2 regions of the Cryptosporangium arvum DSM 44712 genome follow, and region 1 is predicted to be linked to the other one. Evidence: riboswitches for the same ligand, from Rfam matches in the RefSeq annotation. Region 1 holds a riboswitch; the other holds the start of a gene.

Region 1 (4,395 bases):
GCCAGATCGAGGTGGTCCGCGTGCAGGTGCGAGATGCAGACCACGTCGACGTCGGAGTGGAGGGCCGGATCGAGGGGTGCCGCCACCCGGCGCAGGACGTTCGCCACGCGGGGCAGCAGAACCGGATCGGTGAGCACGCGGACCCCCTCGGTCTCCACCAGGACGGTGGAGTGGCCGAGGAAGTACATCGCCGGAAGAGGGGCGTCGCTGCTCACTGCCCCCTCTTTCCCTGGTCGACGCGCTACCGACCACGGTACTCCGCGCGTGCGTCAGGAACTGAGGTCGTAGGCGGTGTCCGGGATGAACTGGCCCGCCGCGCCGCTGCACCCGTCGGATTCGCCGGGCCGCTTGACCCAGAGGTACGCGGCGACCTTGGCGTCGCCGGTGGCCGTGGTGGGGTTGCGGCCCAGTTTGCGGCCGGCCGGGTCGCACCACTCGCCGCCGGCCGGGCCGGCCCCGTTGCGTGAGGTGTCGACGACCATCTGACCGCGGCCGAGGGAGGCCAGGATCCGCTTGCCGTATGACACTTCCTGGCTGCTGACGTTGTAGTTCGACGTGTTCAGCGCGATGCCGTCGCCGTACTCGGCGGCACCGGCACGGCGCGCCCGGTCCGCGGCCTCGCTCGCGGCGATCCACGCCGAGTGCCCGACGTCGTAGTACACCCGTGCTTTCGGGCTGGCCTGCTTGATGACCTTGCCCGCGTACCGGAGCAGGTCGAGCCGCTCCTGCTGCTGGTCGGACGAGAGGCAGGTGGTCAGGTGCCCCAGCGCGTCCGGCTCCAGCACGACGATCGACGAGCCGGATCCGAGCCCGCCGGCGAAGTTGCTGATCCAGGTGCGGTAGTCGTCGGCACTGTCGGCGCCACCGGCGCTCGCGCCGCCGCAGTCACGGTTGGTCATGTTGTACGCGACGAGCACCGGCACCCGGCCCCGGGAGTGGGCCTTGGACGCGTACGAGCGGACGTCGCCGCCGACTTCGCCGGGGTTGTTCGCGGCCAGCCAGTGCGCCTGCGGCTGCTCGGCGATGCGGTCGCGGATGACCGCGGCTCGCGGGTCGCCGGTGTTTCCCTCGACCCACTCGACGGCCTGGCCCTCGGTGTCCACGAACAGCGATCCGAGCGGACCGGACGTCGGCGGCTTCTTCGTCGGGTTCGGCACCGGACGGCCGGGTAAGCCCGGCGGCAACGCGATCGAGGACTCCTCCGGGGAAGCGCTCTCCGTCGGCCGTTCCTTCTTGTCGTCGCTCTCGACGCCGCACTCGACGCCGTTGAGCGCGAAGTCCGTCGCGGTGGGCGCGTCGCCCTGCGGGTGCCAGCCGCTGAAGCGCAGCGTCAGCGTCTTACCGGCCTCCAGGCGGACGCTGTCCTCGTTGGCACGCACGGTCACCAGACCGTCGTCCTGTTTCCAGTCGCCGTTCTCCCAGCCCTTCACGACGGCCTGACCGCTCTTGAACGACCAGTTGACGCTCCAGTTCTTCACCGCCTCCTCGCCGGTGTTCTGCACGGCCACCTCGGCGGAGAAGCCCGTCGACCACGAGCGGTGCACCGTGTAGGCGGCCGCACAGGAATGGTCGGGGTCGGCGGTGGCGTTGGCTGCAACCAGGCTGGTACCACCGATCACCACGACGGAGCCGAGCGCTGCGGCGCCCACTGCTGCGGTGCGAGCTCGGCCGTTCGCGCGTTCACGGCGGTGCCGAGCGAGGTACGGGCCGGCGTCGAGACCGGCCTTGGAAAGCAGGCCGGCACGTGGAGCGTCGGTCATGGGTGCCATCTTGACCGGCGCAAACAACTCTCGCCCAGAGGCGCAGGCGTCACTTAGTGAGGTATTAAGGCAGCTTCACTCGGTGAAGTGAACCAACCTCAGAGAGTTACTCGACCGATTCGGACGAAACCTATAGACCGATCCAATTCGCTGTGTCGCACGTTGACGCTCGAGAAAGTTGGAGTGTCTACAGCAGCTGCAACCTTTATGGCCGGATACAAAACTTTTCGTGTATCACGGTGCGGTAACTTGGCATTCGCCCGATTTTATGGTTCTGTCGTTTTCGTCCGTTCACCGCGGACCTCGCGCCCGGCTACGCCGAATCCTGCCCCGGGCGACGAGGACTCTGAACCTCGGGCAGGAGCGGGGGACCCACGTTTCCGGCGTCGCAGTTAGACGCCTCGGGGTGAAGCCACGCATCGCGTGGCCGGGCCGACTCAGCCCGAACCCGACAGCTCACCTCGTAGGCGTGGAGAGGGTCGGACATGTCTAAGGAGTCTTCCCATCCCACCCAGCTCAGCGCCGAAAGCTCGCCTCGTGCGGGTGGACGGCATCGGGCGCCAAGGCGCCTGAGCCCGCTCGGTCGTGGCCTGGCAATCGCCGTGGTCACCGGCCTCGCGGGAATCACACCGCTGGTAATCGGTGCTACACCGGCCAACGCGGACGTGAACTGGGATGCGATAGCGCAGTGCGAGTCCGGTGGTCGATGGAACATCAACACCGGGAACGGGTACCACGGCGGACTGCAGTTCAGCCCGTCGACCTGGAGAGCCTACGGAGGAAGGCAGTACGCCGGTAGCGCCCACCAGGCCAGCCGGTCGGAACAGATCACCGTGGCCAGGAAAGTGCTCCGCGGCCAAGGGATCGGCGCCTGGCCGACATGTGGCCGGAAGGGCTACCACAAGAGCCGGGGCTGGTCGGACCAGGCCAGCCGGAGTTACAAGCGGCAGAAAGCCTCGGGCGAGCACACCGGCTACAAGTCGGAACGCTCCAAGAGCACCCGCTGGTCCACCAAGAAGTCCTGGAAGAACCGGCCGACCGAGAACCGGTCGCACCGGACCTGGACGAAGAAGCACCGGTACACCGCACTCGCGGTGCCGAAGAAGGGCGCGGCCCACACCGTGGCCGTGCGTCCGGCGGAGGTGCTCGACTTCGTTCCCCAGCGCCAGTTCACCCGCGACCAGCGTCCGGTGGTCGCCGCACCACGCGTTCTGAGCTACCTCGTGCAGTCGGGCGACAGCCTGGCGAGCATCGCCGCGGCCCACCAGGCCGACTGGCAGGCGATCTACGAGAAGAACCAGGACGCGATCGGGGCGAACCCGGACGTGATCCACCCCGGGATGCGAATCCTCATCGGGTGAGCCGTCCCCGGCCGGCCCTGGTCCCCTGTGGACCGGGGCCGGCTGGCGTTCCGGCGGACGATCTGGACTGAACGGACGACTGCGGGTGGACGCGTACTGCCGCCATCATTCCTTCTCGCAGGTCGGCGGGGGGCTCCTCGGCGATCGTGCCAGCCACGTGACCACAAAGGAGTGCCATGGCGGCCACCCCGGGAGCGGTCGCCGACGAGTTGAGCGCCTTACTCGGTCGGCTACATCGGACGTTGCGCCGAGCCGCCCGGAGCGACCAGCCGGACGAACCGCTGCCCTCCGCTCAGATGGAGGTGCTGCGGGTGGTGCTGGCGCAGCCCGGGATCGGCGTCAAAGCAGTCGCGGCCGTGCTGGGCACGGCACCCAACACGGTGAGCACGCTCGTCGGTGACCTCACCTCGGGTGGCTACCTCGACCGGACGCCCGACCCGCAGAACCGGCGGGCGGTACGCCTCACGCTGACGCCGAGTGCCGGGGAGCTGATCGACGGCTACACGGATCGGCGACGCCGGATCGCGATCTCCGCCGCCGACCAACTCGACCAGGCCGACGTCGAGGCGCTGGCCGCCGCGTTACCGGCGCTGAACCGCCTGCTCGTGCTGCTCGGGGGGTAGCCCTCACCGACGCAGGAGAGTCAGCGCGTCCGCGGCGAAGCGGACCAGGCCCACCTCGCCGTAGGCCGGATCGACGACCGGGACGTCCCGGCGCTGTTCGGACGCGGCGACGATCGCGGCGGCCTCCGAGTTGGTGAGCCAGCCGGCCGTTTCGGTGAGGGCCTCCTCCTGACGCATCACTTCGACGTTGGCCCGGTTGCGCTGCGCCTCGATGGAATCGTCCGGGTAGAAGCACGCCCAGCCGACGATCTTGCCGCCGGACTGCACCGGCGTGTCGACACCCGAGCGGTAGGCCTGCAGGGCCGCTCGGGCCTCGTCCGCACGGATCGCGCCGACCTCCTGGTAGTTGGCCGGTTCGGGCGGGGTGACGAGCGGAAGGGGGCGGGTGGCTTCGGTGAACTGGGTGGGGGCGGGTGTGGTCGGCCCGTCGTTCCACCAGCTGACCGGTGATCCGCCCGGCGAGGTGGGCGCCACCTGCGCGACCCCCTGCGTCTGCGCGCTCGGGGGCGGCATCAGCGGCGGTTGCTGCTGGGGCGCCTGCGGCTGCGGCTGTATCTGCTGGGGTGGCAGTTGTGGCGCGGCCGGTGTCACCGCGGCCGGGTGGGGTGCGGGTGCGGTTGGGTCGAAGCGCTCGAGGTCCTCCGGCGGCGG
Region 2 (4,395 bases), 8.5 Mb from region 1:
CCCGCTGACAGTTACGGTTTTCCAGTGGGGTGAGTTCACCCACGATCAGGCGATCGCCACCGGCTACGCGACGATGGCGGCCGCGATCGGCCTGGTCCCGTTCGCGGTAAGCCAGATGCAGATCTTCGCGTTCTACGCGCTCCGGGACACGAAGACGCCAGCGCTGATCAACCTGCCGGTGGTCGTCGCGAAGATCACCTTCGACCTCGGTGTCTTCTTCGTGGTGCCGGACGACTACGTCGTGGTCGGCCTCCAGTGCGGCAACACCGTCTCCTACATCGTCGCGGTGCTGGTGTCGGGCCACTTCCTGAAGCGGCGGCTCGGCGGTCTCGACACCGCGGCCTCGGTCCGGACGATCACCCGCCTCGGCCTAGCCGCTGCGGTCGCCGGCCTGATCGGCTGGGGCGTCGCGTACGGCATCCAGGCGGCCCTGGGCATCGAGAAGCTCGGCGCGTTCGTCTCCCTCGTCGTGGGTGGCGTCGTGCTCGTCGGTGTCTACGCGGTGGCCGCCCTGCGCCTGCGCGTCCCCGAGGTCGTCGACGTGGCGAACACCGTGAAGCGTCGCCTGCCCGGCCGCTGACCCGTAACCACGCAGGGTTATCCACAATCCTCGCGGAATAACGTGACGAAGCCCACGCCGCAGGTAGGGTCGTTTTGTCGCTCTGAACCGCGCCTCTGAGCCGACTACGCCACGTGATCGATCGACCCATTAGTCGGGTTCACTTTTCCAACTGGCAACGCGCTTCACACCTCACCGTCACCACCTCGCGACGCGCCGAGGATGTCTTCAGGCATGTGTGAAATACCCGTGAAGTGGTACAAAATTTACAAATTGACTGTGACGCACGTCGCAAAGCACTGGCAACTCCCACGAGGCGCAGGTTCAGTTCTTCGCGGCAACTGACGCGGCAGCCAAGCCGCGCACACCGACGGACTCGCACGCCGAGCCCTGTCCACGAATCCGCGGTGTCCCGACGAGTAGCCAATCAAATGGACAGGAGCGGGGGACCCACGCACGTGGGGTCGCCGGAGAACAGATCCGGCGCGATCCCTTGGGGTGAAGACGCGCTCAGCGCGACCGGGCACTACACCTTCCCGCCCGAACCCGACAGCTAACTCCGCAGGCGTGCATGGAAGGACTCTCCTTGCATACGGTGCATTCCCATCGGTGTGCCCTGCCCGCAAAACAGTACGACCGTCCCGAATTCGCTCCACAAAACGGGACCAAGGCGCGCAAAGCCACACTCCGGACCACCGCAATTGCCGGCGTAGTTGCCGGCGCGCTCGGCGTAGGCCTGATCGGCGTGACTGCCTCTCCGGCAGCAGCAGCATCCGCCGTTCCGGCCGCCGCGAAACTCTCGGGCGCCAAGACCGTCACCACCGGAGCCAAGACCACGCTCCACGCGATCGCCACGGTGAACGGCGCACCAGCCGCCTACAAGTCGGTCTCGCTGCAGTTCCAGTCCAGCCAGGGCTGGCGGACGGTCAGCACGAAGAAGGCCCGTCCGTCCGGGCAGATCGAGTGGACCGTCACGATCGGCGGCACCTCCAACTGGCGCGCACTGCTCTTCGTCAACGGGACGCAGAAGCAGGTGTCGCCCAACCACCACGTCACGGCGAAGTCCAACGGCAACGCGATCGTCCGGGCGGCTTCCCGCCAGGCCGGCAAGCCGTACGTCTTCGGCGCGGCCGGTCCGAACTCGTTCGACTGCTCGGGGTACACCCGCTACGTCTACAAGCAGTTCGGCAAGAACCTGCCGCACAGCGCGACGCAGCAGGCTCGCTACGGCAAGTCGGTCGGTAAGGGCTCCAAGAAGCCGGGCGACCTGATCCTGTTCGGCAGCGGTAGCTACTACTCCCACGCCGGGATCTACGCCGGCGGAAACTACATGTGGGATGCCTCCACCGCGGGCCAGCCAGTGGCCAAGCGGAAGATCTGGAGCAACACCTACGTGGTTCGCCGCCTGGTCTGAGTGTCGTAATGAGGAAAACCCGCGTTTGCGCGCGGGTTTTCCTCATTATTTCTCATCTCCCGCTCATTCGACCCGCCACAACCGCTGTGAACTGCCGCAACACCCGATCGGGAACCCCGGGCCGCGCGTGCAAGGCATGTGCGTCGTCGCGATACTTTGTGTCGCGGAACCATTCGTTGCCTACGAGAGCCAATCTTCCGGTGGCGTCCGACGCGCCGGAACAGGCAGGATGGACCTGTCCCCAGTAGCCGCCGCACGGCCTACCCTGAGGGGCGGAGCGGTAGATACTGCGGGAGGGCGGGTTGTGACACAGGTCGGCGCGCCCGTTCAGGGTGAGGTGCTGGCGGGCCGGTACCGGCTCGAAGAGGCGCTCTACGCCGATGCGGCCAGCGGGCACGCGCTCTGGCGCGGCACGGACAATCTGCTCAACCGCACGGTCTCGATCGAGCTCCGGGTTCCGGGTGGGCCCGCCGCCGAGCAGATGATCGCCGAAGCGGTCGCGGCCGGGCGCATCGTTCATCCGTCGGTCATCGGTGTCTACGACGCCGTCGACGAGGGGCCGCGCGCCTACGTCGTCCGCGAGTGGGTGAACGGCCAGACGCTCTACGACACGCTCGCGAACGGACCACTCCACCCGGCCCGCGCCGCATCGCTCGTGCGCAACACCGCCGACGCGCTCGCGGGCATCCACGCCACCGGTCACGCGCACGGCAACCTCACGCCCTCCACCGTTCTGATCGGCAACGACGACGAGGTCACTCTCGTCGACCTGCACCTCGGTGGCCCGGGCCAGCAGCCGGCCGACATCCGCGCGCTCGGCGGCCTTCTCTACGCCGGTCTCACCGGCCAGTGGCCCGACGTCCTGCCGCCGCACCGCACCGGCCTGCCCGACGCCACCCGCGTCGACGGCCGGATGTGCTCGCCGCGCCAGATCAGGGCCGGCATCCCCGGCTACCTCGACGCGCTGACGATGGATCTGCTCGATCCGGCCGTCCCGCCACCCACCGCCGCCGACCTGGCGAGCGAACTGCGCCGCTACGACGTCGCCGACCCGGCCTTGAGCGCGCTGGCCGTGCTCGCCCCGGAACCGGCCACGAGTGGTCCGCGGTGGACCCGGCTCGGCGTCCTCGTCGTCGGTGTCCTCGTCGTTCTCGGCGTCATCATCGGTGTCGCCGCACTCGGCCTGCCCGACTTCGGCGGGGGAGGCGACGCGAGCCCGTCGGACAAGCCCAGCACGTCCGCGTCGGCCCAGCCGGGCGGCGGACCGGTGAAGGTGGCCCGGGCGACGTTCATCGACGGTCCCGGTGGCGACTTCGCGGAGGACAAGGACCCCGGCAACGCGGTCGACGGAAAGCCCTCCACGGCGTGGAAGACCGACCAGTACAAGGGTTCGCAGCTCGGCAAGTTCAAGCCGGGCCTGGGTCTGATCCTCGACCTCGGCGGCAAGAAGAACGTCTCGAGCGTCACGATCGCGTTCGACCACCCCGGTGCGACGTTCGAGCTGCGCGCGGGCAACGAGCAGCCGTCGTCGCGGCCCACTGACATCAGCCCGTACAAGGTGATCAGCCCGTCGCAGACGAACTCGGCCGCGACGACCACGATCACCCTGAGCAAGCCGGTCAGCACGCCGTTCCTCGTGGTGTGGATCACCGACACCGGTACGAATCAGGACGGCAAGTACCAGGTCGCGATCTCCGAGATCACCGTCAAGGGCTAGTCTCTCGGCCCATGCAGCCGTTGGACGACCGTGCTCTGATGAGAGCGCACGTCGACGGTGACCCCGACGCGTTCGCCGAGCTCGTGCGCCGCCATCGGGACCGGCTGTGGGCGGTGTCGCTCCGTACGATCGGCAACACCGAAGACGCGGCCGACGCACTGCAGGACGCGCTGCTGTCGGCGTACCGCTCGGCCGGGTCCTACCGCGGTGACGCGGCGGTCACGACGTGGCTGCACCGCATCGTCGTCAACTCGTGCCTCGACCGAATACGCCGTCGGCAGGCCCGGCCGACGGTGCCGCTGCCGGAGGACGACGGCCGCGCTCCCGCCGCACCGAACGATCCGATCGCGGCCCGCGAGACCGCGCTCGACGTCCAGGCGGCGCTGGCCGAGCTCCCGGTCGAGCAACGGGTCGCGTTGATTCTGGTGGACGTCCAGGGGCATCCGGTGGCCGACGTGGCGGAGATGCTCGACGTAGCCGTGGGCACGGTGAAGAGCCGCTGCGCGCGGGGACGAGCCCGGTTGGCCGCGATGCTCGGCCATCTCCGGAACCCCGATGCCCGGAACGACGTCGAATCGACGGAAGGAGGTGCCCGGTGACACCGTCGGAACTGGATCTGCTGGCGGATTACGCCGAAGGCCTCCTCGAGGGCACACCCGACGGCGAGGTCGTCGCCGCCCGGATCGCCACCGATCAGGAGTGGTC

The links. A riboswitch is a leader RNA that binds a small molecule or an ion and turns the genes downstream of it on or off. The one in region 1 is predicted to bind cyclic di-AMP.
Region 2: linked by a shared signal. The riboswitch ahead of CRYAR_RS44450 (C40 family peptidase) and the one ahead of CRYAR_RS50085 (LysM peptidoglycan-binding domain-containing protein) in region 1 are both predicted to bind cyclic di-AMP.

The regions. Positions count from the first base shown of each region.
Region 1 is NZ_KK073874.1:719,246-723,640, reverse strand. Features, by position in the region: gene CRYAR_RS03245 (MBL fold metallo-hydrolase) at 1-215, opposite strand, end outside; gene CRYAR_RS42615 (glycoside hydrolase family 6 protein) at 270-1,760, opposite strand; cyclic di-AMP (ydaO/yuaA leader) riboswitch at 2,095-2,244, shown strand; gene CRYAR_RS50085 (LysM peptidoglycan-binding domain-containing protein) at 2,246-3,121, shown strand; gene CRYAR_RS03230 (MarR family winged helix-turn-helix transcriptional regulator) at 3,298-3,744, shown strand; gene CRYAR_RS03225 (AAA domain-containing protein) at 3,748-4,395, opposite strand, start outside.
Region 2 is NZ_KK073874.1:9,174,185-9,178,579, forward strand. Features, by position in the region: gene murJ (murein biosynthesis integral membrane protein MurJ) at 1-580, shown strand, start outside; cyclic di-AMP (ydaO/yuaA leader) riboswitch at 971-1,142, shown strand; gene CRYAR_RS44450 (C40 family peptidase) at 1,305-1,973, shown strand; gene CRYAR_RS42325 (protein kinase family protein) at 2,278-3,690, shown strand; gene sigM (RNA polymerase sigma factor SigM) at 3,702-4,289, shown strand; gene CRYAR_RS42335 (hypothetical protein) at 4,286-4,395, shown strand, end outside.